Regions from separate parts of the Streptomyces sp. NPDC127114 genome, predicted to be linked through region 2. Evidence: riboswitches for the same ligand, from Rfam matches in the RefSeq annotation. Region 2 holds a riboswitch; each other region holds the start of a gene.
The links. Region 2 has a riboswitch for cyclic di-AMP ahead of ACFVGS_RS19490 (peptidoglycan DD-metalloendopeptidase family protein). Riboswitches for the same ligand answer to the same signal wherever they lie in the genome.
Positions count from the first base shown of each region.

Region 1 (7,324 bases), on a different contig from region 2:
TACGACGTCGGCTCCCGTCACGAGGTCAAGGGCCTCACCGGCCTCGCCCACCTCTTCGAGCACCTGATGTTCCAGGGCTCGAAGCAGGTCCACGGCAACGGCCACTTCGAGCTGGTGCAGGGTGCGGGCGGCTCGCTCAACGGCACGACGAGCTTCGAGCGCACCAACTACTTCGAGACCATGCCGGCGCACCAGCTGGAGCTCGCGCTCTGGCTGGAGGCCGACCGCATGGGCTCGCTGCTCACCGCCCTCGACGACGTCTCCATGGAGAACCAGCGCGACGTCGTCAAGAACGAGCGCCGCCAGCGCTACGACAACGTGCCGTACGGCACCGCCTTCGAGCGCCTCACCGCCCTCGCGTACCCGGAGGGCCACCCGTACCACCACACCCCGATCGGCTCGATGGCCGACCTGGACGCCGCCACCCTGGAAGACGCGCGGAACTTCTTCCGTACGTACTACGCGCCGAACAACGCGGTGCTCTCGGTCGTCGGCGACATCGACCCCGAGCAGACCCTCGCCTGGGTGGAGAAGTACTTCGGCTCCATCCCCGGCCACGACGGCAAGCCCGAGCCGCGCCCCGGCGACCTGCCCGAGACCATCGGCGAACAGCGCCGCGAGGTCATCGAGGAGGAGGTCCCGGCCCGCGCCCTGATGGCCGCCTACCGGCTGCCGCACGACGGCACGCGCGCGTGCGACGCGGCCGACCTGGCCCTGACCGTCCTGGGCGGCGGCGAGTCCTCCCGCCTGCACAACCGGCTGGTCCGCCGCGACCGCACCGCCGTGGCCGCCGGCTTCGGCCTGCTGCGGCTCGCCGGCGCGCCCTCGCTCGGCTGGCTGGACGTCAAGACCTCCGGCGGCGTCGAGGTGCCGCGGATCGAGGCGGCCGTCGACGAGGAGCTCGCCCGGTTCGCCGCCGAGGGGCCCACGCCCGAGGAGATGGAGCGCGCCCAGGCCCAGTTGGAGCGCGAGTGGCTGGACCGGCTCGGCACCGTCGCCGGCCGCGCCGACGAACTGTGCCGGTACGCGGTGCTCTTCGGCGACCCGCAGCTGGCCCTGACCGCCGTCGACCGGGTCCTCGACATCACCGCCGAGGAGGTGCAGGAGGTCGCCAAGGCCCGGCTGCGCCCGGACAACCGCGCCGTCCTGGTCTACGAGCCGGTGGGCGACACCGCCGAGGGGACCGACAGCGACGAGGAAGAGGGAGCGGACCGGTGACCGACGCCGCCACGTCTTTGACCAGCATGACCTTCCACCCGCAGCCCACCCCGGGCGAGGCGAAGCCCTGGGCCTTCCCGGCCCCGGAGCGCGGCGCGCTCGACAACGGTCTGACCGTGCTGCGCTGCCACCGCCCCGGCCAGCAGGTGGTGGCCGTCGAGATCTTCCTCGACGCCCCGCTGGACGCCGAGCCCGAGGGCCTGGACGGCGTCGCCACGATCATGGCCAGGGCCCTGTCCGAGGGCACCGACCAGCACTCGGCCGAGGAGTTCGCCGCCGAGCTGGAGCGCTGCGGCGCCACGCTGGACGCGCACGCCGACCACCCCGGCGTACGGGTCTCGCTCGAGGTGCCGGTCTCCCGGCTGCCCAAGGCGCTCGGCCTGCTCTCGGAGGCCCTGATCGCCCCGGCGTTCGCCGAGACCGAGGTCGAGCGGCTGGTGCGCAACCGGCTGGACGAGATCCCCCACGAGACGGCCAACCCGGCCCGCCGTGCCGCCAAGCAGCTCTCCAAGGAGCTGTTCCCGGCCGCCTCGCGCATGTCCCGGCCGCGCCAGGGCACCGAGGAGACCGTCGCCGCGATCGACGCCGCCGCCGTCCGCGCCTTCTACGACGCGTACGTCCGTCCGGCCGCCGCCACCGCCGTCGTGGTCGGCGACCTGACCGGCGTCGACCTGGACAAGGTCCTCGCCGAGACCCTGGGCGCCTGGAGCGGCAAGCCGGCCGCGCCGCGCCCGATGCCGCCCGTCACGGCCGACGACACGGGCCGCGTCGTCATCGTGGACCGGCCAGGCGCCGTCCAGACGCAGCTGCTCATCGGCCGCGTCGGCGCGGACCGCCACGACCGCGTGTGGGCGGCCCAGGTGCTCGGCACGTACTGCCTCGGCGGCACCCTCACCTCCCGCCTGGACCGCGTCCTGCGCGAGGAGAAGGGCTACACGTACGGCGTGCGGGCCTTCGGCCAGGTGCTGCGCTCCGACGGCGCCGGCAACGGCGCGTCGATGCTCGCCATCAGCGGCTCGGTCGACACCCCTAACACCGGACCGGCACTTGACGACCTGTGGAAGGTGCTGCGCACCCTGGCCGCCGAGGGCCTGACGGACGCGGAGCGCGACGTGGCCGTGCAGAACCTAGTGGGCGTGGCACCGCTGAAGTACGAGACGGCCGCGTCCGTCGCCGGGACGCTGGCCGACCAGGTCGAGCAGCACCTCCCGGACGACTACCAGGCGCAGTTGTACGCGCGGCTCGCCGAGACGGGCACGGTGGAGGCGACCGCGGCCGTGGTCAACGCCTTCCCGGTGGACCGGCTCGTGACGGTCCTGGTCGGCGACGCGGCGCAGATCGCGGAGCCGGTGCGGGCGCTCGGCATCGGTGAAGTGACCGTGGTCAGCGGCTGATTGAGCCGCCGTCACACGGTTTCGAGGACCCTGACGACCTGGTTCGTCAGGGTCCTCCCTTATGTCCGGATTGCTGAGGAGTGTGGTCGTCTGCCCTGTGGCATGTCTTACAAACGTGCGCGTCTGTTTGGCGATTGACAGAAGATCGGCCTAGCGTCGACCCGGCTGTCCGGCCGTTGCACGACGCCGCATCCGCGGCAACGGACAGTCATCGCCGAGTCCCCGCAAGGCGCGAGCCTGGGGAGCCGGGGACCCATGCGCAGTCCCTGGGGTGAATCGGACGCCTTCGCTCAGGCGGAGGGGCCCGTAGGAGACCTTCCTGCTCCGAACCCGTCAGCTAACCCGGTAGGCGAGAGGGAAGGAAAGGATCAGCCACTACATGGCGTTCACCCGTGCCACCGGGAAGCATCGTGGTCCGAGCCGGCTGGCTCGTCGAGGCGCCGGCATCGCCGGCGTGGCGACGCTCGCCACCACCGGCGTGATCGGCACCCTCGCCTCCCCGGCGCTCGCCGCCGACACGGACGACACCTCCCTCGAGGACACCGGCCTCACCCAGGTGATCGCCGAGGACTCCCTCGCCGAGCGCGTCGACGCCCAGGCCGCCGCCCAGGAGAAGGCCGCCGCCGAGGCCGAGGCCCGCGTCAAGGCCGCCGCCGAGGCGAAGCGCAAGGCCGAGGCCCGCGCCAAGGAGATCCGCGAGGCCAAGGAGCGCGCCGCCCGGGAGGCCGAGCGCAAGCGCCTCGCCTCCTTCCAGCTCCCCGTCGCCGGCTCGTACGTGACCACCGGCTACAAGACCGGCGGCTCGCTCTGGTCCTCCGGCAGCCACTCGGGCATCGACTTCCACGCCGCCTACGGCAGCAAGGTCGTCTCCGTCGGCTCCGGCACCGTCGTCGAGGCCGGCTGGGGCGGCGCGTACGGCAACAACATCGTGATCCGGATGAACGACGGCACGTACACCCAGTACGGCCACCTCTCCGCCATCACCGTCCGCGTCGGCCAGAAGGTCACCCCGGGCGAGCAGATAGGCATCTCCGGCTCGTCCGGCAACTCCACCGGCCCGCACCTCCACTTCGAGGCGCGCACCGGTGCGGACTACGGCTCCGACATCAACCCGATCTCCTACCTGCGCGCACGCGGCGTCAACGTCTGACGCGGAGGCATCCGGTACGGGCGTCCGGCACGGGCGTCCGGCACGGGCGTCCGAGGCGCGAATCCCGCGCGGTCCGGCGCGCGCATCCCGCACGAAAGCCCCGGCTCGAAACGAGCCGGGGCTTTTTGCGTTCTTTGTCACCGGGCGGCATCGGAAATTCCGTCGTCCTGCAATAGAGTCGCCGGACAGGCGCCGCCCGACGGGGGTTTAGCGCGGACGAATTCGGAGGTCGGACATGCGCATTCCCGCGCACTCGGTATGCACGGCGATCCGGGACGACATCGTCTCCGGGGTGTACGCGCGGGGCGCCAGACTGACCGAGGAACAGCTCGCCCGCCGCTACGGCGTCTCCCGCGTCCCGGTCCGCGAGGCGCTGCGCACCCTGGAGTCGGAAGGCTTCGTCGTGAGCCGCCGGCACGCCGGCGCGCATGTCGCCGAGCCCACCGTGCAGGAGGCCGCCGACCTGCTCGACATGCGCTGCCTGCTGGAGCCGCTGGGTGCGGCCCGGGCCGCACAGCGCCGCACCGACGCCCACCTCAAGGTGCTGAGGGGCCTGGTCAGACTCGGGCAGGAGCGGGCCCGGAGCGGCCGCGGCGAGGACCTGACGGCGCTCGGCGGCTGGTTCCACGAGACCCTCGCCCAGGCCTCGGGCAGTCCGCCGCTCACGACACTGCTCACCCAGCTGCGGCACAAGATCGCCTGGATGTACGCGCTCGACCCGGCCGAGCGGCCCGCGGAGTCCTGGGCCGAGCACGGGGCCATCGTGGACGCCGTCGCCCGCCGCGACGCGGAACGGGCCCGGGCGCTGACCGCGCTGCACGTGGAGCGCGCGGCCCCGCTGTACCGGCTGAAACAGGCGGACCGGTCACGTGTGAGGGTTTCGCAACATGCCGTAAACAGTTCGGGACCGCAGAATTAACGCGAGGGTCGTATACAAAGAGCCGGGAATTATTGCCCGCTGTTCCGTGCTGCCCTGAAGGGAATTCCACGGCGCTCCGCTCCGATGCCATGACTTCCGAGCGGGTGGCAATACCTATTGCTGAATTCCCGTCGACCGGAAGCGCGCCACGGGAAAGGAAAACGGCCGTGCCTGCCGGAGAACCGGAGGACACGGCCGCTTCGCGATCCGTCGTCGGGGAGGTGACGGGTCAGACGGTCTCGGGAAGCTCCTCGAGACCCTCGGCCACCAGCTTCGCCAGGCGGTCGAGCGCGGCCTCGGCGCCGTCGGCGTCCGAGGCGAGCACGATCTCCTCGCCGCCCTGGGCGCCCAGGCCGAGCACCGCGAGCATGGACGCGGCGTTGACCGGGTTGCCTTCGGCCTTGGCGATCGTCACGGGGACGCCGGCGGCCGTGGCGGCACGGACGAAGATGGAGGCGGGGCGGGCGTGCAGGCCCTCGGCCCAGCCGACGTTGACGCGGCGCTCAGCCATGGTGGTTGCCCTTCAACTTTCAGCGGTTGTCTAGACCAGTCTCTCACGGGTGACGACATGCTCGTACCGACCTTCGGCCCGGGGCCGGCGGCCGATCGGCCCTCCCTACCTTGCACGGCGTGAACCTCGGGCGCGAGCGGTGCGCCGGTGCCGCGCGGGACCGTGCCCCGCACGGCCGGTGCCACTGTCGTACCCCGGCCGTACGCCGCGCGGGACCGTGCCCCGCACGGCCGGTGCCACTGTCGTACCCCGGCCGTACGCTTGCCCCATGCAGAGCGCGTCGGAACAGTCGGGGGAGCCGGAGCACGCCTATCCCGACCACTGGGAAGCGGACGTGGTCCTCCGGGACGGCGGCACCGCGCGCATCAGGCCCATCACCGCCGACGACGCCGAGCGCCTGGTCAGCTTCTACGAGCAGGTGTCGGACGAGTCGAAGTACTACCGCTTCTTCGCGCCCTACCCGCGCCTCTCCGCCAAGGACGTCCACCGCTTCACCCACCACGACTTCGTCGACCGGGTCGGGCTCGCGGCGACCGTCGGCGGCGAGTTCATCGCCACCGTGCGCTACGACCGCATCAACGAGCTGGGCCGGCCCGCCTCGGCACCCGCCGACGAGGCCGAGGTCGCCTTCCTCGTCCAGGACGCCCACCAGGGCCGCGGCGTCGCCTCCGCACTGCTCGAACACATCGCGGCGGTGGCCCGCGAACGCGGCATCCGCCGGTTCGCCGCCGAGGTGCTGCCCGCCAACACCAAGATGATCAAGGTCTTCACGGACGCCGGCTACACCCAGAAGCGCAGCTTCGAGGACGGCTCCGTCCGCCTCCACCTCGACCTGGAGCCCACCGACCGCTCGCTCGCCGTCCAGCGCGCCCGCGAACAGCGCGCCGAGGCCCGGTCCGTCCAGCGGCTCCTCGCCCCCGGCTCCGTCGCCGTGATCGGCGTCGGCCGCGCGCCCGGCGGCGTCGGCCGCACCGTGCTGCGCAACCTCCTCGACGGCGGCTACACCGGCCGCGTCCACGCGGTGAACGCCGCGCTGGAGGAGGGCCGCCCGCACGAGCTGGAGGGCGTGCCCGCCTTCCGCTCCGTCGCCGACATCGGCGAGCCCGTCGACCTCGCCGTCGTCGCCGTCCCCGCCGAGCGCGTCCCCGAGGCCGTCGCCGACTGCGGCGAACACGGCGTCCGCGGCCTCGTCGTCCTGTCCGCCGGATACGCCGAGAGCGGGCCCGAGGGCCGCGAGCGCCAGCGCGCCCTGGTCCGCCAGGCCCGCTCGTACGGGATGCGGATCATCGGGCCGAACGCCTTCGGGATCATCAACACGGCCGAGCCCGTACGACTGAACGCCTCCCTCGCGCCCCAGATGCCGGCCACCGGACGGATCGGGCTGTTCACCCAGTCCGGCGCCATCGGCATCGCCCTGCTCGCCGGCCTCCACCGGCGCGGAGCCGGCCTGTCCTCGTTCCTCTCCGCCGGCAACCGCGCCGACGTCTCCGGCAACGACCTCCTCCAGCACTGGTACGACGACCCCGCCACCGACGTCGTCCTCCTCTACCTGGAGTCCATCGGCAACCCGCGGAAGTTCACCCGGCTCGCCCGCCGGACCGCCGCCGTCAAGCCCGTCGTGGTCGTCAAGGGAGCACGGCACAGCGGCAGCGCCCCGCCCGGCCACCGCGTCCCCGTCACCCGGATCCCGCACGCCACCGTCTCCGCGCTGCTGCGGCAGGCCGGCGTCATCCGCGTCGACACCGTCACCGAGCTCGTCGACGCGGGCCTCCTCCTCGCCGAGCAGCCGCTGCCCGCCGGCCCGCGGGTCGCGATCCTCGGCAACTCCGAGTCCCTCGGCCTGCTCACGTACGACGCCTGCCTCACCGAAGGGCTGCGCCCGCTGCGGCCCGTCGACCTGACCACCGGCGCCACGCCCGCCGACTTCCGCGCCGCGCTCACCGCCGCCCTGGCCGACGACGCCTGCGACGCCGTCGTCGTCACGGCCATCCCCTGGGTGGGCGAGAACGGCGCCACCGAGTCCGGCGACAGCGAGGTCCTCGCCGCCGCCCTCCGCTCCGCCGTCACCGCCGCACCCGGCCCCGGACCGGCGAAGCCGGTCGTCGTCGTCCACGTCGAGATGGGCGCCCTCG
Region 1 covers NZ_JBHXTJ010000029.1:21,801-29,124, reverse strand. Annotated here, with positions in the region: gene ACFVGS_RS25930 (M16 family metallopeptidase) at 1-1,218, shown strand, start outside; gene ACFVGS_RS25925 (M16 family metallopeptidase) at 1,245-2,612, shown strand; cyclic di-AMP (ydaO/yuaA leader) riboswitch at 2,815-2,979, shown strand; gene ACFVGS_RS25920 (M23 family metallopeptidase) at 2,992-3,762, shown strand; gene ACFVGS_RS25915 (GntR family transcriptional regulator) at 3,998-4,681, shown strand; gene ACFVGS_RS25910 (HPr family phosphocarrier protein) at 4,911-5,192, opposite strand; gene ACFVGS_RS25905 (GNAT family N-acetyltransferase) at 5,461-7,324, shown strand, end outside.
Region 1: another riboswitch for cyclic di-AMP. It lies ahead of ACFVGS_RS25920 (M23 family metallopeptidase); the one in region 2 lies ahead of ACFVGS_RS19490 (peptidoglycan DD-metalloendopeptidase family protein).

Region 2 (7,324 bases):
GCGGGAAGGCCGAGGCCGTCGAGGCCGACGGCTGGATCTACCGCCCCGCCGGAGGCGCGGGCCGCGCCATGCAGGCGCTGCGCGTCCACGTGCCGTACGCCACCAGCGCCGACATCGTGCGTGTCCACCCCGGCGAGGAGTGGATCCACGTCCTCGACGGCCGGGTCAGGCTCGCGCTCGGCGACGCCGTGCACGTCCTCGACCCGGGGGACAGCGCGCACTTCGACTCGCTCACCCCGCACCGCATCGGCGCCGCCACCCGCGGCGGCGCCGAGCTGCTGTTCGTCCACACGCTGATGCAGAGCCCCGCCGCCGAGCTGTGCCTCGGCGACGGCACTCCGCACCGCCGCTGACCCTCAGAGAGGATCGACATGTCCGACAAATCCGTACCGGTCACCGGCGAGGAGCGCGGTGGCGGCAAGTTCCCCAAGGGTCTGGTGCTCCGGCTCTTCGCCTACCTGGTCGCCGGCCACCTCTTCGCCGCGTTCCTCTACCTGCTGTTCGCCCTGGGCGCGCAGAACCAGTAGGGGAACCTCCTCAGGGGGCTACGCGCCCGCGAGCAGCCGCTCGCGCAGCCGCTCGCGGGTCTCCGGGGCGAGCCTCAGGCCCTCCGCCAGATAGGTGTCGACGGAGCCCCAGGTCTCCTCGATGGCGTCGAAGGCGGCCCGCAGATACTCCACCCGCGCGTCGAAGAGCGGGCTCAGCAGCTCCATCACCTCGGGCGACATCGCGTCCGGAGCGGTGGAGCTGCGCTGTACCTTGTAGCGGCGGTGCGGGGCGTTGGACTTCAGGTAGTCCTCCTCGATCGCCTCGCGCTCCACGCCGACCGCGAGCAGCGAGATCGCGATCGCCAGCCCGGCCCGGTCCTTGCCGGCCGCGCAGTGCATCAGGGCGGGGACGCTGTCCTCGGCCATCGCGTGCAGGATCCGGCTGTGCTCGGCGGTCTTCCCGACGACCATCTTCCGGTATGAATCGGACATCCGGGCGGCGGCCCTGCCGTCGCCGAGCAGCTCGCGGAGCTGGACCACGTCCCCGTTGCGGACCAGCTTCCAGAACTCCTTGCCGTCGGCGGGGTCGCTCAGGGGTATGTTCACGTTCCGCACGCCGGGGAGGTCGACGTCCGGGCCCTCGATGCTGCGGTCGGCCTCGTTGCGGAAGTCGAAGACGGTGTGGAGGTCCAGGGTGGCGAGGAACTCCGCGTCCTCGGTCGTGGCGTGCGCCAGGTGGCCGCTGCGGAAGAGCCGCCCGGGGCGCACGGACAGGCCGTCCACGGTCGGCAGTCCGCCCAGGTCGCGGAAGTTGCGTACGCCGGTGAGCTCGGGCTCGGTCGTCGCTTGCGTCACGGTTGCTCCTGCTCTCGAGATCGGTTCCTGGGGCAATCATCATGGCTGGAACGCTCCGCACACACCCCATCGGGATGGAATGCGTGATCTGTCCGAATTGACTGATTGGACATAAGGCGCCCTGGTTGCAGGGGAGATGGGCTCCGGGGCGTGAGGAGCGTCATACACGTGACGGACCGTGGCTGATCGACTTTTTCAAATTCCCTTGGGCAAAGGGAAATCGAGGGGGCGTCATCGACGGAGGGTGACCGGAATTCCGGCCGGAATTCACGCGGCAGACGAATCCGTGGAACCTATGGCTTGTTCCTGTCGTCTCCGCTCGTCTAGCGTCGCGCTCACTCCGGACGGACCGCCTAATCCTGCCGCCGACCGGAATCCGCACCCACCCGTACACGGCAGGAGCGGGGGACCCAGGTAAGACGCCGATCCCTCGAAAGGACGGCTCGGGGTGAAGCCGCGCGACCACGCGGCCGGACATCTCCAGTCCGAACCCGACAGCTCACCTCGCAGGCGACGGAGAGGAATTCGCCATGCCCGCGAAGGGTAAGCACCGCCGCCCCAAGGCCAACCCGATCACCCGCGGGTTCGTGGCCGCCGGCACCGGAGGCGCCGTCGTCGCCCTCCCGCTGATCGGCGCCACCGGCGCGCACGCCGCCGAGCAGGCCGCCCCCGCCCACCCGCAGCAGGCCGTCGCCGCCGCTGCCCCCGCCGTCGCGACCCCCGCCAAGGCCCCGGCCAAGGCGAAGACGTACACCGTCGTGCGCGGCGACTACCTGTCGAAGATCGCCACCGAGCACCACCTCGCCGGCGGCTGGCAGAAGCTCTACCGCGACAACCGCCAGGTCGTCGGCGACAACCCCTCGCTGATCCTCCCCGGCATGAAGCTGACCCTCGGCGCCAAGAACACCGCCAAGGCCACGCCCGCTCCCAAGGCCGCCGCGCCGAAGGCCGCCGCCCCCAAGAGCTCCGCCAAGAACGGCGACGACGCGCCCACCCGCGCCTCCCGCGGCAGCGAGCGCGCCTCGGCCCCGGCCGCCGTCTTTTCCTCGGACTCGGCGTCCTCCTCCTCGTCGTCCTCGTCCGCCGGCTCCTCGTCGGCCGGTGCGGCCAGCTCCTCCGGCTGGGTCGCCCCCGTCGGCGGCGGCATCTCCACCCCGTACCGGGCCTCCGGCTCGATGTGGTCCTCCGGCTACCACACCGGTGTCGACTTCATCGCCTCCTCCGGCACCTCCGTCCGCGCGGTCGGCCCCGGCACCGTCTACTCCGCCGGCTGGAGCGGCGCCTACGGCAACGAGGTCGTCATCCAGCACGCGGACGGCACGTACTCCCAGTACGCCCACCTCTCCTCGCTGTCCGTCTCCGCCGGCCAGTCCGTGAGCGGCGGCCAGCAGATCGGCCTGTCCGGCTCGACCGGCAACTCCACCGGCCCGCACCTCCACTTCGAGATCCGCACCGGCCCGAGCTACGGCTCCGACATCGACCCGCTGGCCTACCTGCGCCAGCACGGCGTGGGCATCTGACCTCACGTCAGCATCCTGGCGTCACCTGACGGCGCCCCCGGAGGCCCGGCACACCCGTGCCGGGCCTCCGGCGTATTCCGGCTTGGTGGAATCTTTATCGGTGGCATATGTCACCCACCGTCAACCCCTCCTTACGGTCGCGTAGGTCACAACCCGAGGGGAAAGATGTGCTCCCGTGGCAGACGATTCGAGATCAACAGACAAGAACGCATTCGGGTCGTACGCGGCGATCGGTGACAGCTTCACCGAGGGCGTCGGAGACCCCGGGCCCGACGGGACGTTCGTCGGCTGGGCGGACCGGTTCGCGGTCCTGCTGGCCGACGAACTGCCGGAGCACGAGGACTTCCGGTACGCCAATCTCGCCGTACGGGGGCGCCTTCTCGACCAGATCGTCATGGAGCAGGTCCCGCGGGCGAAGGAACTCGCCCCGGACCTCGTGACCTTCTGCGCGGGCGGAAACGACATCATCCGCCCCGGCACCGACCCGGACGACGTCGCCGAGCGCTTCGAGCGCGCGGTGGCCGACCTCACCTCCGCCGTCGGCACCGTCATGGTGACCACCGGCTTCGACACGCGCGACGTGCCCCTCCTCAAGCACCTGAGGGGCAAGATCGCCACGTACAACGGGCACGTCCGGGCCATCGCCGACCGGTACGGCTGCCCCGTGCTCGACCTGTGGTCGCTGAAGTCCGTCCAGGACCGCCGCGCCTGGGACGAGGACCGGCTCCACCTGTCGCCCGAGGGCCACACCCGGGTCGCGCTGCGCGCCGCCCAGGTCCTCGGCAGGCGCGTACCGGCCGACCCGGAGCAGCCGTGGCCTCCGCAGCCGCCGCGCGGCACCCTGGAGGTCCGCAAGGACGACATCCACTGGGCCAGGGAGTACCTGGTGCCGTGGATCGGGCGCCGGCTGCGCGGCGAGAGCTCCGGCGACCACGTCGAGGCCAAGCGCCCTGACCTCATGCCCCTCTAGCGGGCAGGTCCGGGATTCGGGTCGAGGACGCGCTTGCGCGTTCACGCGGTAGAGGAGGCCGAGGGCGGCAGTCCGGCCCTCGGCCTCCTCTGCTGGGCGGGCGCGGGCCAGGGAGGGGCTGACGGCCGGGCGAGGAGCCGGGCCGGGGGGCGGGGCTGACGGTCGCGGTGTGCGTGTCCGGTCCAAAATGTGATGACTTGTCTGGTAATCATCATGCGTGTACGTCCGTCGCATCCTCACGGCTCTTCTGCTCGCCACGGCCGCGCTGTTCGCCACGGTCCCTCCGGCGGCCGGAGCGGACACGGGCCTGGGGGGCGGCACGGCCGCCGGAGGGCACACCGCCTCCGCGCCGCGTGCCGCGGCCCCCGCCTCCTTCACCATCGCCGGCCTCGACCTCCACGACGCCCAGATCGCCAGGTTCGGCGACACCTACTACATGTACGGCTCGATGTACGGCTGCGGCTTCGAGTGGTACGTCAAGCCGACGCCCTGGTGCGGCTTCGGCGTCTCCACGGCGTCCAGGCCGCAAGGGCCGTGGACCCCGCCCAGGCTGCTGTTCGACCCGACGACCGTCGACCCCTGGACCGACAACTCCTGGCAGGACACCTGCGGCGCCTCCGGGCAGGGCTGCTTCAACCCGCGGATGATCCGCCGCACCGGCTGGGGCCGCGACGACGGGGCCTTCGTCCTCTGGTTCAACAGCCCCCGGCACTACTCCCTCGACGGGACCCATGCCTACAACGCGATGGGCTGCGCCTCCGCCGCGGGACCGTGCGGGCCCGCACCCGTCACCGACGGCTTCTACCGCAAGCCCACGCTCTCCGTCTGCAAGGGCAACGGCGACTTCGGCATCATCGACTCCGGCACCCCGGGCGGCCATCCCGCGATCGTCTGCACCCTCCCGGGCAGCGCACAGCTCAACATCGAGGAGCTCGACGCGTGGGGGAGCGGCGGCACCGGCGTCGGCGTGCGCAAGGTCGCCGGGCTCAAGAAGATCGAGGGGCCGGGAGGCTACTGGGACCCGGTGCAGCGACTCTACGTGCTCACCTACGCCGATCCCGCCTGCGGCTACTGCACCGGCACCCCGATCGGCTACGCCACCGCGCCCTCGCTCTACTCCGGCTGGGCCGCGCCCGACAACCTCGGCTGGAACGCGCCCGCGTTCGGGCGGCGCATCTTCAACGGCAACAGCTGCGGCGGACAGCCGCGGACCGTGACCGTCCTCGACGGGCAGCCGTGGCAGATCATCGACCTGTGGCTCGGCACCCGCAACGAGGCCGCGGCCGCCACCCATCTGGTCCCGCTCGCCTACAAGCCCGCACCGGGCATCGCGGGCGACGGCCGGCTCTGGCGCCCGCCGCTCAGGCTCGACTGCTGAAGCCCGAGGCCTGGTACGGAGAGGTGAAGGAGAGGACCGTCCAGGAGTGGCGCGGCGGCTCGACGGGCGGCGGCTGGTGGGATGTGCGCGCCGGACGACCACCGGCAACCACCGCCGAAGGGACCGCCCATGACGCCTCGTCACCCCGACCACCACCCCGGAGCCCTCCCCGACGCCCGCCCCGAGGCCCTGCTGGAGGCCCGCTCCCAGGGGCACCCCGGACGGCGCACCGACGCCGTGACCGGCCGCCCGGAGGCCCGCCCCGAGGCCCGCCCGGGGGCCCGCCCGGAGGCCCGCCCCGAGGGGCACACCGGGAGGCGCGCCGACGCCGTGACCGGCCGCCGGTCCGCGGGCCGGCGGACCGGCGGCCGCTTCCGCGCGCTCGCCGTCGGCGCCGTGGCCGGTGCCGCGTTCGGCGGAGTCCTCCTCGGCGCCGCCGCTCCCGCCCTCGCCGCCGCGCCGGGCACCACCGTGCCCGCGGCCGCCGCCGCACGGGCTCCGCAGCCGACCACCGTCACGGTCGGCGGCAGCGGACGGGCCGCCGCGGCACCCGACCTCGCGGCGCTCTCGGTCGGTGTCGAGGCGACCCGCAAGACCGCGAAGGAGGCCCTGGCCGCCCAGAGCGCGGCGGCGAAGGCGCTGGTCGAAGCGCTGCACGTGCAGGGCATCGCCGAGCGTGACATCCGCACCGAGAGCCTCTCCCTGTCGCCGGTCTACACCCAGTCCCCGGAGGGCGAGAGCAAGGTCACGGGCTACCAGGCCGGGCAGACCTTCTCCGTGAAGGTCCGCGACATCGACCGGACCGGCCAGATCATCGGCGCCGTGAACGAGGCCACCGGTGACGCGGGCCGGATCAACGGCGTCGTCTTCGACGTGGCCGACCCCACCAGGCTCCGCGCCAAGGCCCGCGAGGCCGCCTACCGCGACGCCCATGACAAGGCCGCGCAGCACGCCCGGCTGAGCGGCCACAAGCTGGGCCGGCTGGTCTCGCTCACCGAGGGCGAGAGCAGCCGCCCCGGCCCCGGCGCCGTCCCGAGCGCACCCGCCGACGGCGGCGAGGGCGTACCGCTCGCGCCGGGCGAGATCGAGGAGCACGTGACGGTCACGGCCGTGTTCGAGCTGGTCTGAGCCCGGCACCGGCGTCGCCGGACGCCTGCCGGGCCTGCCCGGGTCGTAGCGCCGTGGCGGGGAGACGGGCTGCCGGGATGGCAGGGGCGCGAGGGCCGCAGGGCCGCGCGGTTCTGCCGGCGGCTCGCGGGACCGCGCGGGTCCGCCGGCTCGCGGGGGCTGCCGGGTGGCAGGGGCGTAGGGGTCCAGGCCGTTGCGGGACTGCCGACGGCTCGCCGGCCGCCTGGTGCGGGGGCTGCCGCGTCGCAGTGGCGTGGGGTTGTGGGGGCGAGGCTCCCGGAGCCAGGGTTCTCGGGGCGAGGGGCCCGGGGGCGGGGGCCTGGGGCGCGGGGTCCGGGGGCGGGGGCCCTGGGCGAGGGTCCCAGGACGCGCGGTCCGGCGAGCTCGGCGGAAGCCGTCACTCCGTCGGCGGCGCCGGGTCCGTCGCGCTCGCCGGGTCCGTCGCGGTCGCCGGGTCCGTCGCGGTCGCCGGGTCCGTAGCGGGGAGGCCGAGTTCCCGGGCGAGGGCCGCGTCCGCCCAGGCCAGCATCGTGGTGCGGGAGAGCGAGCCGGCGTACGAGGTCATCTGCACGGCCAGGCCGTCCAGGAAGGCGGTGAGGCGCCAGGCCGCGGCGGCCGGGTCGGGGCAGGGGAACTCGCCGGCCTCCACGCCCTCGGCGATCACCGAGGCCAGGGCCGTCTTCCACGCCTGGTCCAGGGAGCCGGCGACCTCGCGCAGCGCCGGATCGCGCAGCGCGGCCGCCCAGCTCTCGATCCACAGCCGCCAGCCCTTGGCCTGCCCGGTCGGGGCGTACCAGCGGACCGCCGCCCGCAGTCGCCGCACCGCCGAGGTCCGGCGCCCCAACAGGCCGCGCAGTCGGGCCAGGTCCTCCTCGGCCGCGCGCGCGAAGGCGGCCGAGACCAGCTGCTCCTTGGTCGCGAAGTGGTACAGGACCAGCGCGTTGCTCACTCCGAGCTCCTGGGCCACGTCGGAGATCCGCAGCGC
Region 2 covers NZ_JBHXTJ010000017.1:141,119-148,442, reverse strand. Annotated here, with positions in the region: gene ACFVGS_RS19505 (helix-turn-helix domain-containing protein) at 1-353, shown strand, start outside; gene ACFVGS_RS19500 (DUF6126 family protein) at 372-527, shown strand; gene ACFVGS_RS19495 (tyrosine-protein phosphatase) at 546-1,343, opposite strand; cyclic di-AMP (ydaO/yuaA leader) riboswitch at 1,717-1,869, shown strand; gene ACFVGS_RS19490 (peptidoglycan DD-metalloendopeptidase family protein) at 1,874-2,863, shown strand; gene ACFVGS_RS19485 (SGNH/GDSL hydrolase family protein) at 3,039-3,833, shown strand; gene ACFVGS_RS19480 (hypothetical protein) at 4,051-5,211, shown strand; gene ACFVGS_RS19475 (SIMPL domain-containing protein) at 5,341-6,339, shown strand; gene ACFVGS_RS19470 (TetR/AcrR family transcriptional regulator) at 6,737-7,324, opposite strand, start outside.

Region 3 (7,324 bases), on a different contig from region 2:
GGAGTCGCCGCGGGTCATGAAGGCGCCGCCGACGAGGACGACGGCGGGCCCGGTGCCCCGGCGCTCGTAGGCGATGGAGGTGCCGTCGGCGGAGGTGACGGTCGCGAAAGGCGTGCTGATGGACATAGAGGATCCCTTCCCCCGGAGATCTTGGGAACTGGACAGTACAGTACCCACACGAGTACTGGTCAGTCCAGTACTCTTTCGGGTGCGGGGACGACGACGAAAGAAAACAGAGGGGAGCCGGGGATGGACGCCCGATCGGCGCGCAAGCACCAGTCGATCCTGGAAGCCGCGACCGAGGTGTTCCTGTCCAAGGGATACGCGGGGACGAGCATGGACGACATCGCCCGGCTGGCGGCGGTGTCGAAGCAGACGGTCTACAAGCACTTCGCCGACAAGGAGAAGCTGTTCGCCGAGATCGTCCTGGCCACCACCGACGGCATCGACGGCATGATCGACGCCGTGGCGGACATCCCCGTCGACGCGGCGGGCCTGGAGGACGGCCTGCTCCGGCTGGCCCGGCGGTTCACGGTCACCCTCACCCAGACCCACGTGCTCCAGCTGCGGCGGCTGATCATCGCCAACGCCGACCAGTTCCCCGAGCTCGGCGCCACCTGGTACGAGCGGGGCTTCGAGCGGGTCCTCGCCAACCTCGCGGACACCTTCCGGCGGCTCGCCGACGCGGGGCTGCTCAGGATCGGCGACCCGCTCCTCGCCGCCCACCACTTCGCCGGTCTGCTGCTGTGGATCCCGGTGAACAAGGCGATGTTCCACGGCAGCGCCCAGCACGACGACACCGAGCTGGAGCGCTACGCCACCGAGGGCGTCCGCGTCTTCCTCGCCGCCTACCGCTGAGCGGGTCCGCCCGGTCGCCTTGTACGGTCGGAAGGTGAGCAGCACCCCCGGCACCCCCTCCGTACCGCCCGCCCCCGAGCTCTTCACCTGGGAGTTCGCCACCGACCCGTACCCGGCCTACGCCTGGCTGCGCGAGCACGCGCCCGTGCACAAGGCCACCCTGCCCAGCGGGGTCGAGGCGTGGCTGGTGACGCGGTACGGGGACGCCCGGCAGGCGCTGGCCGACCAGCGGCTCTCGAAGAACCCGGCGCATCACGACGAGCCCGCGCACGCCAAGGGCAAGACGGGCATTCCCGGCGAGCGCAAGGCCGAGCTGATGACGCATCTGCTCAACATCGACCCGCCGGACCACACCCGGCTGCGGCGGCTGGTCTCGAAGGCCTTCACGCCGCGCCGGGTGGCGGAGTTCGCGCCGCGCGTGCAGGAGCTGACGGACCACCTCATCGACGGCTTCGCCGCGCGGGGGAGCGCGGACCTCATCCACGAGTTCGCCTTCCCGCTGCCCATCTACGCGATCTGCGACCTGCTCGGCGTGCCGCGCGAGGACCAGGACGACTTCCGGGACTGGGCCGGGATGATGATCCGGCACGGCGGCGGGCCGCGCGGCGGCGTGGCGCGCTCGGTGAAGAAGATGCGGGGCTATCTCGCCGAGCTCATCCACAAGAAGCGGGAAGAGCCCGGCGACGACCTGATCTCCGGGCTGATCCGCGCCTCCGACCACGGCGAGCACCTCACCGAGAACGAGGCCGCCGCCATGGCGTTCATCCTCCTCTTCGCCGGGTTCGAGACCACCGTCAACCTCATCGGCAACGGGGTGTACGCGCTGCTGCGCAACCCCGGGGAGCGGGCCCGGCTCCAGGACTCGCTGGCGGCCGGGGAGACCGGGCTCCTGGAGACCGGCGTCGAGGAGCTGCTGCGGTACGACGGGCCGGTGGAGCTCGCGACCTGGCGCTTCGCGACCGAGGCGCTGACCGTCGGCGGGCAGGAGATCCCGGCCGGCGATCCGGTGCTCGTGGTGCTCGCCGCGGCGGACCGGGATCCGGCGCGGTTCGACGGGCCGGACACCCTGGACCTCGCGCGGCGGGACAACCAGCACCTCGGGTACGGGCACGGCATCCACTACTGCCTGGGAGCGCCGTTGGCGCGCCTGGAGGGGCAGACCGCGCTCGCGACGCTCCTGACCCGCCTGCCCGATCTGCGACTTGGCGCCGATCCGGCGGAACTGCGCTGGCGCGGCGGGCTCATCATGCGCGGACTTCGCACGCTTCCGGTCGAATTCTCCCCCGCCCGCTGACTGACATCTCGTCAATACTGTGATGTTTACGTGATCTGCGCTGCATCAGCTTGTGACTCACGTTCGAATGCCGCTACTTTCACCCGCAGTCTCAGCTGTCACGCGAAAGGGCATTCCGCATGCGCTCCGGAAACGGACGACACCGCAGACCCCGCCAGGCCCCCGCCATCGTCGTCGCCGCGGGTGTGACCGGCTCGGCCCTGGCGTTGCCGCTGCTCGCCACGGGTTCCGCATCCGCCGCCGACGCCGCCACGTGGGACCGCGTCGCCGAGTGCGAGTCGGGCGGGGCCTGGAGCGCCAACTTCGGCAACGGGCTCTACGGCGGGCTCCAGTTCACCCAGGAGAGCTGGGAGCGCCACGGCGGCCTCGCCTACGCGCCGAGCGCGGACCTCGCGAGCCGCGCCCAGCAGATCGCCGTCGCGGACAAGGCGCTCGCGGCCGGCGACAACCAGTGGGCCACCTGCGCCCCGATCGCCGGACTGACCAACGACGGCAAGGCGCCCGGCGTCGACCCGGGTCCCGGCACGCCCGTCGAGGAGTCCACGGGCCCCCGCCCCGAGTCGAACCGCACCGACGGCCTGCCCGCCGGCTCCGCCGGGACCACTCCGGAGCCCTCGGCCTCGACCACCGCTCCGGCGACGCCCGCCACCCCGACGAGCCCGGCGTCCGGCACTCCCTCGACCGGCACCACGCCCGCGACTCCCGCGACGCCCGGTACGCCCGTAACGCCGGGAACGTCCGACCCGTCGGTTACGCCGGGTACCTCGGGAACGCCGGACGCGACCACCGCTCCCGGCACCGGCAAGCACCGGGGTGACGCCGCGACAGAAGAACCGGGCATGACGGACACCACGCCTGAATCCGGACGTCACGCGGCCCCGGATCCGACCGCGGCCGACAAGGCCGGTGAGAGCGCCGAGGGTTCGGTAGATGCCGACAAGACGGACAAGGCGGACGAATACACCGTCAAGCCGGGTGACAGCCTGTCGGGCATTGCGCAGGAGAACGGCCTCGACGGCGGCTGGGCCGCCCTCTACGACGCCAACAAGCAGACGGTCGGATCCGACCCCGACCTCATCATTCCTGGTCAGAGCCTTGAGTTGGAGCTCGACGAGCTCGTGGGCAAGGGGTAGTTCGCGGCTTAATGTCCGTTCTGCGTAAGTGAGACATGGGTCTCTCTTCTCGAACTGGCGTGTCGCGACCGCAAAGTTTGCCGGCGTCGCCCCTCACCTGCGTAAACACCTCCTGACGGGGTGCAAGTAGGGGCGATTTTCCCGGGTTGATGCCCTTTGAACTTCTCCCGGGTGTGTGTCTACGGTCGTGACCGCTCGCCACCGCGGGCCCCGCCGACCGGTACGCCGAATCCTGCCGCCGGACGGAGGGAACAGTCGTCGCGCAAGCGCCGAAGGCAGGAGCGGGGGACCCAAGGTAAGTGCCGGCCCCGGCCGTTGAGACAGACGGCCGACGACCGGCTTGGGGTGAAGCCGCGTGCTAGGACACGCGGCCGGGCAACTCACTCGCCCGAACCCGACAGCTCACCTCGCAGGCGTCGGTGAGGAGAACTTCCATGCTGCTTTCCGGCAAGGGCAAACACCGCCGTTCCTCCAAGGCCACCCGCGCCATCGCGCTCGCCGGTGCCGCCGGCGTCGCCGTCGCGGCCCCGCTGATGGCCGCCGGCACCGCCTCGGCCGCCACGGCCTCCGAGTGGGACGCCGTCGCCCAGTGCGAGTCCGGCGGCAACTGGTCCATCAACACCGGCAACGGCTACTACGGCGGCCTGCAGTTCTCGGCCTCCACCTGGGCCGCGTACGGCGGCACCGCCTACGCCTCCACCGCCGACCAGGCCTCCAAGTCGCAGCAGATCGCCATCGCCGAGAAGGTCCTCGCGGGCCAGGGCAAGGGTGCCTGGCCGAGCTGTGGCGTGGGCCTCTCCGGCGCCACGTACACCGGCGGTTCCGCCGAGAGCACCACCACCGCTCCGCAGCGCTCCACCGAGCAGCCGACGACCCGCAGCGAGCAGCGCCAGGCCCCGAAGCAGTCCGCCCCCAAGCAGACCGCTCCGAGGAAGGCCGACGCCAAGAAGACCGTCACCACGCCGACCGGCAAGAAGGTCAAGAAGGGTGACGGCGAGTACAAGGTCGTCGCCGGCGACACCCTCAGCAAGATCGCCCAGGCGCACGGCGTCAAGGGCGGCTGGGCCAGGCTCTTCGAGCTGAACAAGGACGTCGTCGAGGACGCCGACCTGATCTACCCGGGCCAGCAGCTCCACCTCAAGTGAGCCTGCCGACCCTCCCGCGGTGAGTGACCACCCCGGTCCGGAGTGCCCTTCCCCCGTGCGCTCCGGGCCGGGGTTTCCTCTGCCCCGCACCCTACTCGTGAGTAGGTAAGAGGTCTTTCGCCCACAGATGCATGCCCTTGGGTCCTTTTTCGTCCCAGGGGGCGGGCGCCCGGCTGGCCGGAGCCCCCGAGCCGGTTAGGCTCGTGTCGCAAGGCGTACGAGTCCTTGCCGCATGCGTCACAACCAGCGTCACATCCCAGAAGGAGATGCTCGTGCCGTCCATCGACGTCGTCGTAGCCCGGGAAATCCTGGACTCCCGAGGCAACCCCACGGTCGAGGTCGAGGTCGGCCTCGACGACGGCAGCACCGGCCGTGCTGCCGTCCCGTCCGGTGCCTCCACCGGTGCGTTCGAGGCCCTCGAGCTCCGCGACGGTGACCCCAACCGTTACCAGGGCAAGGGCGTGGAGAAGGCCGTTCTCGCCGTCATCGAGCAGATCGGCCCGGAGCTCGTCGGCTACGACGCCACCGAGCAGCGCCTGATCGACCAGGCGATGTTCGACCTGGACGCCACCCCGGACAAGTCCTCGCTCGGCGCCAACGCCATCCTCGGCGTCTCCCTCGCCGTCGCGCACGCCGCCTCCGAGGCCTCCGACCTGCCGCTGTTCCGCTACCTCGGCGGCCCGAACGCGCACCTGCTGCCCGTTCCGATGATGAACATCCTGAACGGCGGCTCGCACGCCGACTCCAACGTGGACATCCAGGAGTTCATGATCGCGCCGATCGGCGCGGAGTCCTTCTCCGAGGCCCTGCGCTGGGGCACCGAGGTCTACCACACCCTCAAGTCCGTCCTGAAGACCAAGGGCCTGTCCACCGGCCTCGGCGACGAGGGCGGCTTCGCCCCGAACCTGGGCTCCAACCGCGAGGCCCTCGACCTCATCCTCGAGGCCATCAAGCAGGCCGGCTACGTGCCCGGCAAGGACATCGCGCTCGCGCTCGACGTCGCCGCCTCCGAGTTCTACAAGGACGGCTCGTACGAGTTCGAGGGCAAGTCCCGCTCGGCCGCCGAGATGACCGAGTACTACGAGGAGCTCGTCTCCGCGTACCCGCTGGTCTCCATCGAGGACCCGCTGTTCGAGGACGACTGGGCCGGCTGGAAGACCATCACCGAGAAGCTCGGCTCCAAGGTCCAGCTCGTCGGCGACGACCTCTTCGTCACCAACCCGGAGCGCCTCGCCCGCGGCATCGAGGAGGGCTCCGCCAACGCCCTCCTGGTCAAGGTCAACCAGATCGGCTCGCTGACCGAGACCCTGGACGCCGTCGAGCTCGCCCAGCGCAACGGCTTCAAGTGCATGATGTCCCACCGCTCCGGCGAGACCGAGGACGTCACCATCGCCGACCTGGCCGTCGCCACCAACTGCGGCCAGATCAAGACCGGCGCCCCGGCCCGCTCCGAGCGCGTCGCCAAGTACAACCAGCTGCTGCGCATCGAGGAGATCCTCGACGACGCCGCGGTGTACGCGGGTCGCTCCGCCTTCCCGCGCTTCAAGGGCTGACCTGCCCTGACGACGTAGCTACGGGCTTTGCATCCGAAGAATCAAACAGGTAGCAAAGGCGTAGCGAAGCGAAGCGTCCCCGCACTCGGTCCCGTACCGTGTGCGGGGACGCACGTGTGATCAGGGGAGGCACTGGACATGGCCGTGAAGGACCGGGACCGGTTCTCGACCGCGACCCGGATCAGGCTGCTCGGCGAGCAGACCGCCGCCCGTGTCTACCGCTCCCAGACCCGCCGCCAGGCCCGCCGTTCCCGGCTCACCGGCCGCGCGGCCTTCCTCGCGCTCGTCGTCTGCTCGCTCGTGGTGGCCCTCGCCTACCCCATGCGGCAGTACGTCTCCCAGCAGGGCGAGATCGCCGAGCAGGAGCGCAAGGCCGCCGAGGCGGCGAAGCGGGTCGAGGAGCTGCGGGACGAGAAGGCCCGCCTCCAGGACCCCGCCTACGTCCGCCGGCTCGCCCGCGAGCACCTGCACTACGTGATGCCCGGCGAGACCGGCTTCACCGTGAACGACCCCGAGGCCGAGCAGCGGCCCCGCACCGAGCAGGGCGCGTCGGACCGGCCGTGGTACGACAACCTGTGGGACGGCGTGGACCGCGCCGACCGTCCTTGACCCCTCCACTTCCTCAGCAAGGCAGACATGGAAACGCCCCCTCCGCAGACCGAACGCACCGAGCCCACCGCCGCGGACGTCGCCGCGTTCGAGGCGCAGCTCGGCCGGCCGCCGCGTGGCCTGCGCGCCATCGCGCACCGCTGCCCGTGCGGCAACCCGGACGTCGTCGAGACCGCGCCCCGGCTCCCCGACGGCACGCCGTTCCCGACCACGTACTACCTGACCTGCCCGCGCGCCGCCTCCGCGATCGGCACGCTGGAGGCCAACGGGGTCATGAAGGAGATGCAGGCCCGGCTCGCCACCGACCCGGAGCTCGCCGCGGCCTACCGGGCCGCGCACGAGGACTACATCGCGCGCCGCGACGCCATCGAGGTCCTGGAGGGCTTCCCGAGCGCCGGCGGCATGCCCGACCGGGTCAAGTGCCTGCACGTGCTCGTCGGCCACTCGCTGGCCGCGGGCCCGGGCGTGAACCCGTTCGGCGACGAGGCGCTGGCGATGCTGCCGGAGTGGTGGGCGAAGGGCCCCTGCGTGACGCCGTGCGCGGACGAGGACGAGGAGCAGAAGTGACCCGGGTCGCCGGAATCGACTGCGGTACGAACTCCATCCGCCTCCTCGTCGCCGACGTGCACCCGGAGACCGGCGAACTCGTCGAGCTCGACCGGCGGATGACGATCGTGCGGCTCGGCCAGGGTGTGGACAGGACCGGCCGGCTCGCGCCGGAGGCCCTGGAGC
Region 3 covers NZ_JBHXTJ010000005.1:257,023-264,346, forward strand. Annotated here, with positions in the region: gene ACFVGS_RS08045 (alpha/beta fold hydrolase) at 1-126, opposite strand, end outside; gene ACFVGS_RS08050 (TetR/AcrR family transcriptional regulator) at 250-858, shown strand; gene ACFVGS_RS08055 (cytochrome P450) at 893-2,152, shown strand; gene ACFVGS_RS08060 (transglycosylase family protein) at 2,272-3,285, shown strand; cyclic di-AMP (ydaO/yuaA leader) riboswitch at 3,543-3,716, shown strand; gene ACFVGS_RS08065 (transglycosylase family protein) at 3,720-4,430, shown strand; gene eno (phosphopyruvate hydratase) at 4,697-5,983, shown strand; gene ACFVGS_RS08075 (septum formation initiator family protein) at 6,122-6,592, shown strand; gene ACFVGS_RS08080 (DUF501 domain-containing protein) at 6,620-7,159, shown strand; gene ACFVGS_RS08085 (exopolyphosphatase) at 7,156-7,324, shown strand, end outside.
Region 3: another riboswitch for cyclic di-AMP. It lies ahead of ACFVGS_RS08065 (transglycosylase family protein); the one in region 2 lies ahead of ACFVGS_RS19490 (peptidoglycan DD-metalloendopeptidase family protein).

Region 4 (7,324 bases), on a different contig from region 2:
TATCTGGTCGGCGACACCATCACCGAGGCTGACGTCCGCCTCTTCCCGACCCTCGCGCGCTTCGACGCCGTCTACCACGGCCACTTCAAGTGCAACCGGCAGAAGCTGACCGAGCTGCCCGCGCTGTGGGGCTACGCGCGGGACCTGTTCCAGACGCCCGGCTTCGGCGACACGATCGACTTCGAGCAGATCAAGCAGCACTACTACGTCGTCCACCACGACATCAACCCGACCGGGATCGTGCCCCGTGGCCCCGCCACCGGGGGCTGGCTCTCGCCCCACGGGCGGGAGGCGCTGGGCGGGCGTCCCTTCGGCGACGGCACGCCACCGGGACCGCCGCCTCCGTCCGAACGGGTGCCCTCTCCCGCCTGAGGCGCGGGCCGCCCGGCCGTTCGCTGCCCGCCTGCTCCGAGGGGCGCGCCGCCGGTTCCGGAGGTGCGCTTCCCGGGCGCGGGGGGCGTGCGCCCGGATGCCTCGGATGAGGCATCGTCAATCGCTGCGATCACTGGCATGGTCACCGAGAGTGATCCCCGTCGCTCATCGTGAGCGACCGTCGACGAACGGAGTCATGCCGTGGCACTGAACATGGATCAGATCGCGACCGAACTGGAGGCCGCCAATCAGGAGGGCGATCCGGCGGCCGACAACCTGGTGTCCGATCTGATCGACAACAAGGAGGTCGACGGGGTCAACGGACTCTTCCGCACGGTCAACAAGCTGGGTCGCGGCGTGGACCTGTCCCATCTGCCCGAGCGTCTCGCGCAGTTCCTGCACGAGGCCGAGACGGAGCCGCCGGACTGGAGCCCGGCCGACGTCAAGGCGGCGGAGGGCTTCTTCGACCACCACCACGGCACGGCCTCCATGCTCCAGGGCACGGTCGGCCTCATCGGCACCTACCTCTCCCCCACCGGCGCCTACACACTGCGGTCCACCGGCCGCCTGGGCGGTGTGAAGGGCCCGGGCCGGCGGCTGCAGCAGTCCTCGCGGCTGTTCCTCGGGATGGGTGACCGGGGCGCGCTGCGGGACGGGACGCTCGCGGCGACCGTGACCAAGGTCCGGCTGGTGCACGCCTCGGTGCGCCAGCTCCACAAGAAGAGCGGTCAGTGGGACTACGTCAAGTGGGGCATGCCGGTCTCGCAGAAGTACACCGCCGGCGCGATCTGCGTCTTCAGCGTCCAGGTCCTGGAAGCCATGCGGAACCTCGGCATCCAGGTCTCCAGGTCCGACGCGCAGGGGTTCATGTGTTCCTGGCACTACGTCAACCACTACCTGGGCACGCCGGACAAGTGGCTCATGCCCAAGGACGTGGACCTGGTCGACGAGGGCTGGCGCTCCGTGCGGGACACGGAGTGGAAGGAGACCGAGGACGGGAAGTTCATGACGGCCCAGGCCGTGACGTTCTACCGGGAGTTCCTGACGGCGCCCGGCGCCGGTGACGCGTTCGTCCGGATGGTGCGGGTGGCGCTCGGCGACAGGTACGCGGACATGGCGGGCCTCCCGCCGAAGGACGCGCTCAGCGAGGCCGGGAAGTTCATGGCCGCCGGCAACAAGGTCACCAACACCGTCGGCAACCTGTTCGGCGCCCCGGCCGGGCGGGCCGTGGGCGTCAACCCGTACGAGGAGGTCATCGGCGCCGCCTCGAAGATGTTCAACGAGGTCCAGAAGCAGGCGCTCAGGCGCGAGGGCGACGACCAGCCGCAGATGCACCAGGAACTCGGCGACGACCGCTGACGCGGCTCCGCTCCCGGCGGCGGCCCTTCGTCCCGCGACGAGGGGCCGCGAGCACCCGGAACACCTCCATACGGGCGTCGGCACGGCGCGTTCGGCGTGTCGCCACGGTGATGGCGGGGCGAGGAAACGTATCTGTGCCTTCATGACCCACTGCATGGAACACCCGCTGTACGCACACCTGCGCGAGCGCTTCGGCGACGAGTCCGAGTGGCCGGAGGCGACCGGTCTGATCGCTCCCTACCTGCGGATCGTCGTCGAGGCGCTGGGGCCGGGGGACGCCGTGACGTTCCTGACGGCGGTGCGTGAGGCCCTCGCCGAGGAGGCGGCCCGGGAAGGAACGATTCACCTCGGGTTCGGCGCGCACCTCTGGGCGAGACTCGAAGCCGTCTCGTGGGGCGGTTCGCCGGCGAAGACCTCGGCGTGGGAAGCCGCCCTGACCATGCACCGCCTGGCCCGGCTCACGCCGGAGCCGGGCCGGCCGGTCCTGCCGGCCCTCGTCGACAGCGCCCTGCGCGCCTGTGGCGGTCTCCGCCTGGCGGCCGCGCGCTAGGCCGTCTCTTCCGGATCGCGGCCGGGTCCGGCCCAGGCGGGGTCCGGCCCAGGCCGGGTCCGGCGGTTCAGGGCGTGGTCCGCACCGGGAAGCTGGTCGGGTGGCCCTGCTCCTTCAGCCACGGCAGCACCTGCTTCAGCGCCGCGACGGTCTGGGCGCGGTCGCCGCCGCCGTCGTGGAAGAGGATCGTCGGTCCGTTGGAGAGCTCCTGCTTCACCGTGCTGACGATGGCACCGGTGCCCGGCAGCTCGAAGTCCTTGGTGTCCACGTTCCAGCCGAGCGGCCGCATCCCGGCCTCCGCGGCGATGCGCCGGCTGTTCGGGGTGAACGCGCCGCCGGGGGCGCGGTAGTACTCCACCTTGGCTCCGCCGGCCGCCTCCTCGATCATCCGCTTCGCGTCGAGGATCTGCTGCTTCTGGTAGTCGACGGGCTTCTTGTCCATGGTGGTGTCGTGGGACACCGTGTGGTCGCAGAGCCGGTGTCCCTCGGCCACGACCCGCTTGACCAGCTCGGGGAACTCCTTCGCCCGCGGACCGACCATGCAGAACACGGCCTTGACGTCGTTCTCCTTGAGGATGTCGAGCACCTGGGGCGTCCACCGCGGGTCCGGGCCGTCGTCGATGGTGATGTTCACCGACGTGCCGCCCGCCTCGGCGGCGTGCGCGATGCTCTGAGGGACCTTCACCGGCGGCACCTGCGCCGGCCCCTTGGCGTCCCCCGCCGGCACCCGCTGCTCCTGCCGCTCCCCCGCCCGGGCCTCGGCCTCGGTGTCCGTCAGCGCGGCGGCCCCCCACGAGGCCAGACCTATCGCGACCGCCGAAGCCACCACGGCTATGTGTGCGGTGTACTTGCCCTTCAGCCCCATGCGGTGCCCACTCCCAGCGTCTTCGTCCCGAACGGCTCCCGCAGGGGAGGACGGAAGAGACGGCCGGAAGGTTTCATCGATGTGCGGGAACGGCGGGGAACGGCACGGCCGGGCGGCCCCTGAGGGCTGCCCGGCCGTGTGGTGGCGGTGAACCGGTCGGTCAGTACGCGCCGAAGACGTTGTCGATGGAGCCGTAGCGGTCGGCGGCGTAGTTGCAGGCGGCCGTGATGTTGGCCACGGGGTCGTAGGGGTCGTTGGCGGTGCCGGCGACGTGGTAGGCCTGGAAGGTGGGGTCGATCACCTGGAGCAGGCCCTTGGACGGGGTGCCGGCGAGGGCGTTCGAGTCCCAGTTGTTGATCGCGCGGGGGTTGCCGGACGACTCGCGCATGATGTTGCGGTAGATGCCGTCGAACGTGCCGGGGATGCCCTCGCGGGCCATGATGTCGAGGGACTCGCGGATCCAGCCCTCGAGGTTGTCGGCGTACGTGTAGCCGGCGGTGCTCGCGGACGCGGCCTTGGTGGCGGCGGTGGCGGCGGCCTTGACGGCCGGGGCCGGGGCGGAGGCGGCGGAGCCCGTGGTGACGGAGACGCGGGTGGCGGGGGCCGGGGCCGCCGGGCGGGGCGCGGTCCGGGTGGCGGCGACGGAGAGCTTCTGGCCGGGCCGGATGAGACCGGGGTCCTTGCCGACGACCTTCCGGTTGTCGCGGTAGAGCTTCTTCCAGCCGCCCTTCACCCCGTACTTACCGGCGATCTTCGAGAGCGAGTCGCCCGCGACGACGGAATACTTCACCGGCGCGACACCGGAGACCGCCTTCGGCGCGTTCACCGCGACCGACTGGAGGGCCGCCGAAACCGCCGGCTTTGCCACTGCGACGGAGTTCGTGCCCTGCGGAACGACCGCGGCGGCACTGGTGGCTCCGGCCAGTGGAAGCGCGAGGGCGGCGCTGCCGGTGAGGCTCACGGCGGCGATGCCGCGGGTGAGCGGGACGTTCTTGGGGCGGCGGTGCTTGCCGTGTCCACGCATGGCGGGTTCCTCTCCTCCGCCTGCGAGGTGAGCTGTCGGGTTCGGGCAGGAGATGCCCGGCCGCGGCGTGCGCGACTTCACCCCGAGCCGTCCCCGGAGACCGGGACCGGCGGCAAACCTGGGTCCCCCGCTCCTGCCGGATGTGTGGTGAGTGCGGTCGTTCGGACGGCGGCAGGATTCGGCGTTTCCGTCCGGTTGCGGGGCGACGCTATGCGAAAACAAATCCGGAAAACAAGGCGGGAATTCCTCGCGGAAAATTGATCTAGCGGGAATTACGAAAGGATCATTCCGCCCGACCCGTGCTGCCGTACCAACCCTTTTCCGCGATACGGCACCTGACGCTCCGCCAGCAGCGGGAGGGCCCGGTCCGGCGTGATTCAGATCACGCGCGCCGACCGGGCCCTTTACCGGGGAGCGAAATACCCGCTTGCGCCATCAGATCCGCATTCCGGCATTGCAGGGGAATAACCGGACATCGTCCGTTTTGCCCCGCAATGGAGCGCCTCAGGCGCGGCCGTGCGACGCCACCAGCCGTTCCGCGACCGTGCAGGCCGGCTCGCCCAGGAGGATCGTGTAGTGGTTGCAGTCCGGCACGAGCTCGGCGGTCAGGTTCGGCGCCTGCGCGGTCCAGTGGTCGACGAGCGCGGGCGGCAGCATGCCGGGGGCCTCGCCGAGCAGCCCGAGCGGCGCGTGCAGTAGCAGGGCGGGCACCTTCAGGCCCGCCAGGTCGGTGCCGAACGACGCGGCGCCGGTGAGGAGTTCGCGCCCGTCCTGCCGCACCGCCGCCTCCTGGGCCCGGGAGCGGCGGGCGCCCTCGGGGCCGGTGAGGTCGTAGCGGACGTACGACTCGATGTCCGCGTTCCAGTGCGGCCCGAGCGCCGGGTGGGCGCGGAAGAAGTCCACGTAGGCCTGGTCGCTGTCGTACGTCATCGAGAGCCGGGCGAGCGCCGGGCCCAGGCCGGCCTCCAGCACCGCGTCGGGGTCCGCCTCGGCGGGCAGCGGGATCGGCAGGCCGCCGTCGATCAGCAGCAGGCGCTCGAAGAGGCCGGGAGCCCGGACGGCGGCCCGCAGCGCCACGTACGCGCCCATGGACTGGCCGGTCAGGACCACGGGCCCGCCGTCGCCCCAGGTCCGGGCCGCCGTCACGAGGTCGGCGGCGTGCCGGTCGATCCCGTACGGACCGGAGGCGGTCGAGCTCCCGCCGCGGCCGCGCAGGTCGACCGCGTACAGCGACCAGTCCGCCGGCAGGTGCCGGGCGACGGCCGCGAAGGACATCCCCGAGGCCGAGATGCCGTGGGCGGCGACCGCGGTCCGCGGACCCGTGGCAAGCGCAGCGCGCGGAGCGTCGTCCCGTCCACGGGGAGGTCGAGCGGTATCGGTTCCGGGGCCGGCCGCGGTCCGTCCGCACGGGTCATGGTCGCGTCTCCTCGACGTGTCTGGGCTCGGCCGTGGCGCGCGACGAACCGAACTAAGTGGTCAGGGCGTGCTGTTGGGGCGGGTCGACGGTACCTCAACCCGGCGGCGGGCCTTTCGCCGGTCAGCGCGCCGGACCGCCCGGGACGACGAGCCCGCTCTCGTAGGCGACGACGACCGCCTGGGCGCGGCTGTCGACGTGCAGCTTGCTCATGGTGCGGTTGAGGTGGGTCTTCACCGTCGCCTCGCCGATGTAGAGCTGCTCGGCGATCTCCGTGTTCGACAGGCCCCGGGCGGTGAGCCGCAGCACCTCGCGCTCCCGGGCCGTGAGGACATCCAGGTCGGCGACGGGGCCGGCGACCGGCTCGGCCCGGTGCACGTACGCCTCAATCAGCCGGCGGATCACGCTCGGCGCGAAGAGCATGTCGCCGCCGGCCACGGCGGTGACCGCCTCGATCAGCCGCTGGGGCCCGGTGTCCTTGAGCAGGAAACCGGAGGCCCCGGCGCACAGCGCCGCGTACACGTACTCGTCGAGGTCGAAGGTGGTGAGGACCAGGATCCGCGGGACGGGACCGTCGGAGCGGGCCAGAATGCGTTCGGTGGCCGTGGTGCCGTCCATGCCCGGCATGCGGATGTCCATGAGGATCACGTCGGGCCGCACGAGGGCGGCCTGGAGCACCGCGGACTCCCCGTCGGCGGCCTCGCCGACGACCTCGAGGCCGGGCGCCGCCCGCAGCAGGGCGACGAGCCCGGCCCGGATCAGGTCCTGGTCGTCCACCACGAGCACCCGGATGCCGCCGGTGGCCGAACGCGGCGGGGTTCCGGCGGTGCGCGCGCCCGTCACGCCGGCGGGCGGCGGTCCTTCCGCCGGTGGTCCGGCCGGCCGTGGTGCTCCTGGTGGACCTGGTGACGTCCCTGCCGGTCGGTCGTCCTGGCCACGGGAAGTGTGAGGCACACGCGGAATCCCCCTTCGGCCCGAGGGCCGGCGTCCACTGTTCCGCCGTAGAGCCTCGCGCGTTCCCGCATGCCGATCAAGCCGTGTCCTGAGCGTGTCGGCACGTTGGCCGGATCCGGACGGTGGCCCGGGGGACCGTGGCCCGGGCCGTCGTCGGTCACCGTGACGACGAGCTCGTCCGGCCGGTACTCGACGAGCACCGTGGCGCGCGCCGGCCGGGCGTGCTTGATCACGTTGGTCAGCGCCTCCTGCACCACCCGGTACGCGCAGAGCTCGGTCCCGGGCGCCAGGGCGCGGGCCGCGCCCTCCGTGCGCAGGTCCACGGGCACGCCCGCGGCCCTGGTCCGCTCGGCCACCTCGGCGAGGCGGGCGAGGCCGGGCATCGGCGCGTACCAGACCCCGTCCGGCCCCTCGGCCTCCCTCGTCTCGCCGGCCGCGGAGCGCAACAGGGTCAGGATCCGCCGCAGCTCCCGCAGGCCCTCCTGGCTGGTCTCGGAGATGGTGTCCAGGGCGGCGCGCGCGGTGCCGGGTTCGGTCGCGAAGACATAGCCCGCCATGCCGGCCTGCACGCTGATCACCGACATGTGGTGCGCGACGACGTCGTGGAGCTCACGGGCGATCCGCCGCTGCTCCCCGGCGACGGCCCGCTTCTCCCTCTCCTCCTGCTCCCTGCGCAACTGGGCCGTCAGTCGGGCGAGTTGACGGTTCCTGCGGGCGAGGCGCCGGGTGCCGTTGCCGAAGAACCAGACGACGGCGGGTACCGCCACCGCCTGGATCACGGCGACG
Region 4 covers NZ_JBHXTJ010000001.1:110,903-118,226, forward strand. Annotated here, with positions in the region: gene ACFVGS_RS00450 (glutathione S-transferase family protein) at 1-372, shown strand, start outside; gene ACFVGS_RS00455 (oxygenase MpaB family protein) at 574-1,731, shown strand; gene ACFVGS_RS00460 (hypothetical protein) at 1,886-2,281, shown strand; gene ACFVGS_RS00465 (polysaccharide deacetylase family protein) at 2,349-3,146, opposite strand; gene ACFVGS_RS00470 (transglycosylase SLT domain-containing protein) at 3,307-4,170, opposite strand; cyclic di-AMP (ydaO/yuaA leader) riboswitch at 4,175-4,364, opposite strand; gene ACFVGS_RS00475 (alpha/beta hydrolase) at 4,675-5,445, opposite strand; gene ACFVGS_RS00480 (response regulator) at 5,708-6,427, opposite strand; gene ACFVGS_RS00485 (sensor histidine kinase) at 6,424-7,324, opposite strand, start outside.
Region 4: another riboswitch for cyclic di-AMP. It lies ahead of ACFVGS_RS00470 (transglycosylase SLT domain-containing protein); the one in region 2 lies ahead of ACFVGS_RS19490 (peptidoglycan DD-metalloendopeptidase family protein).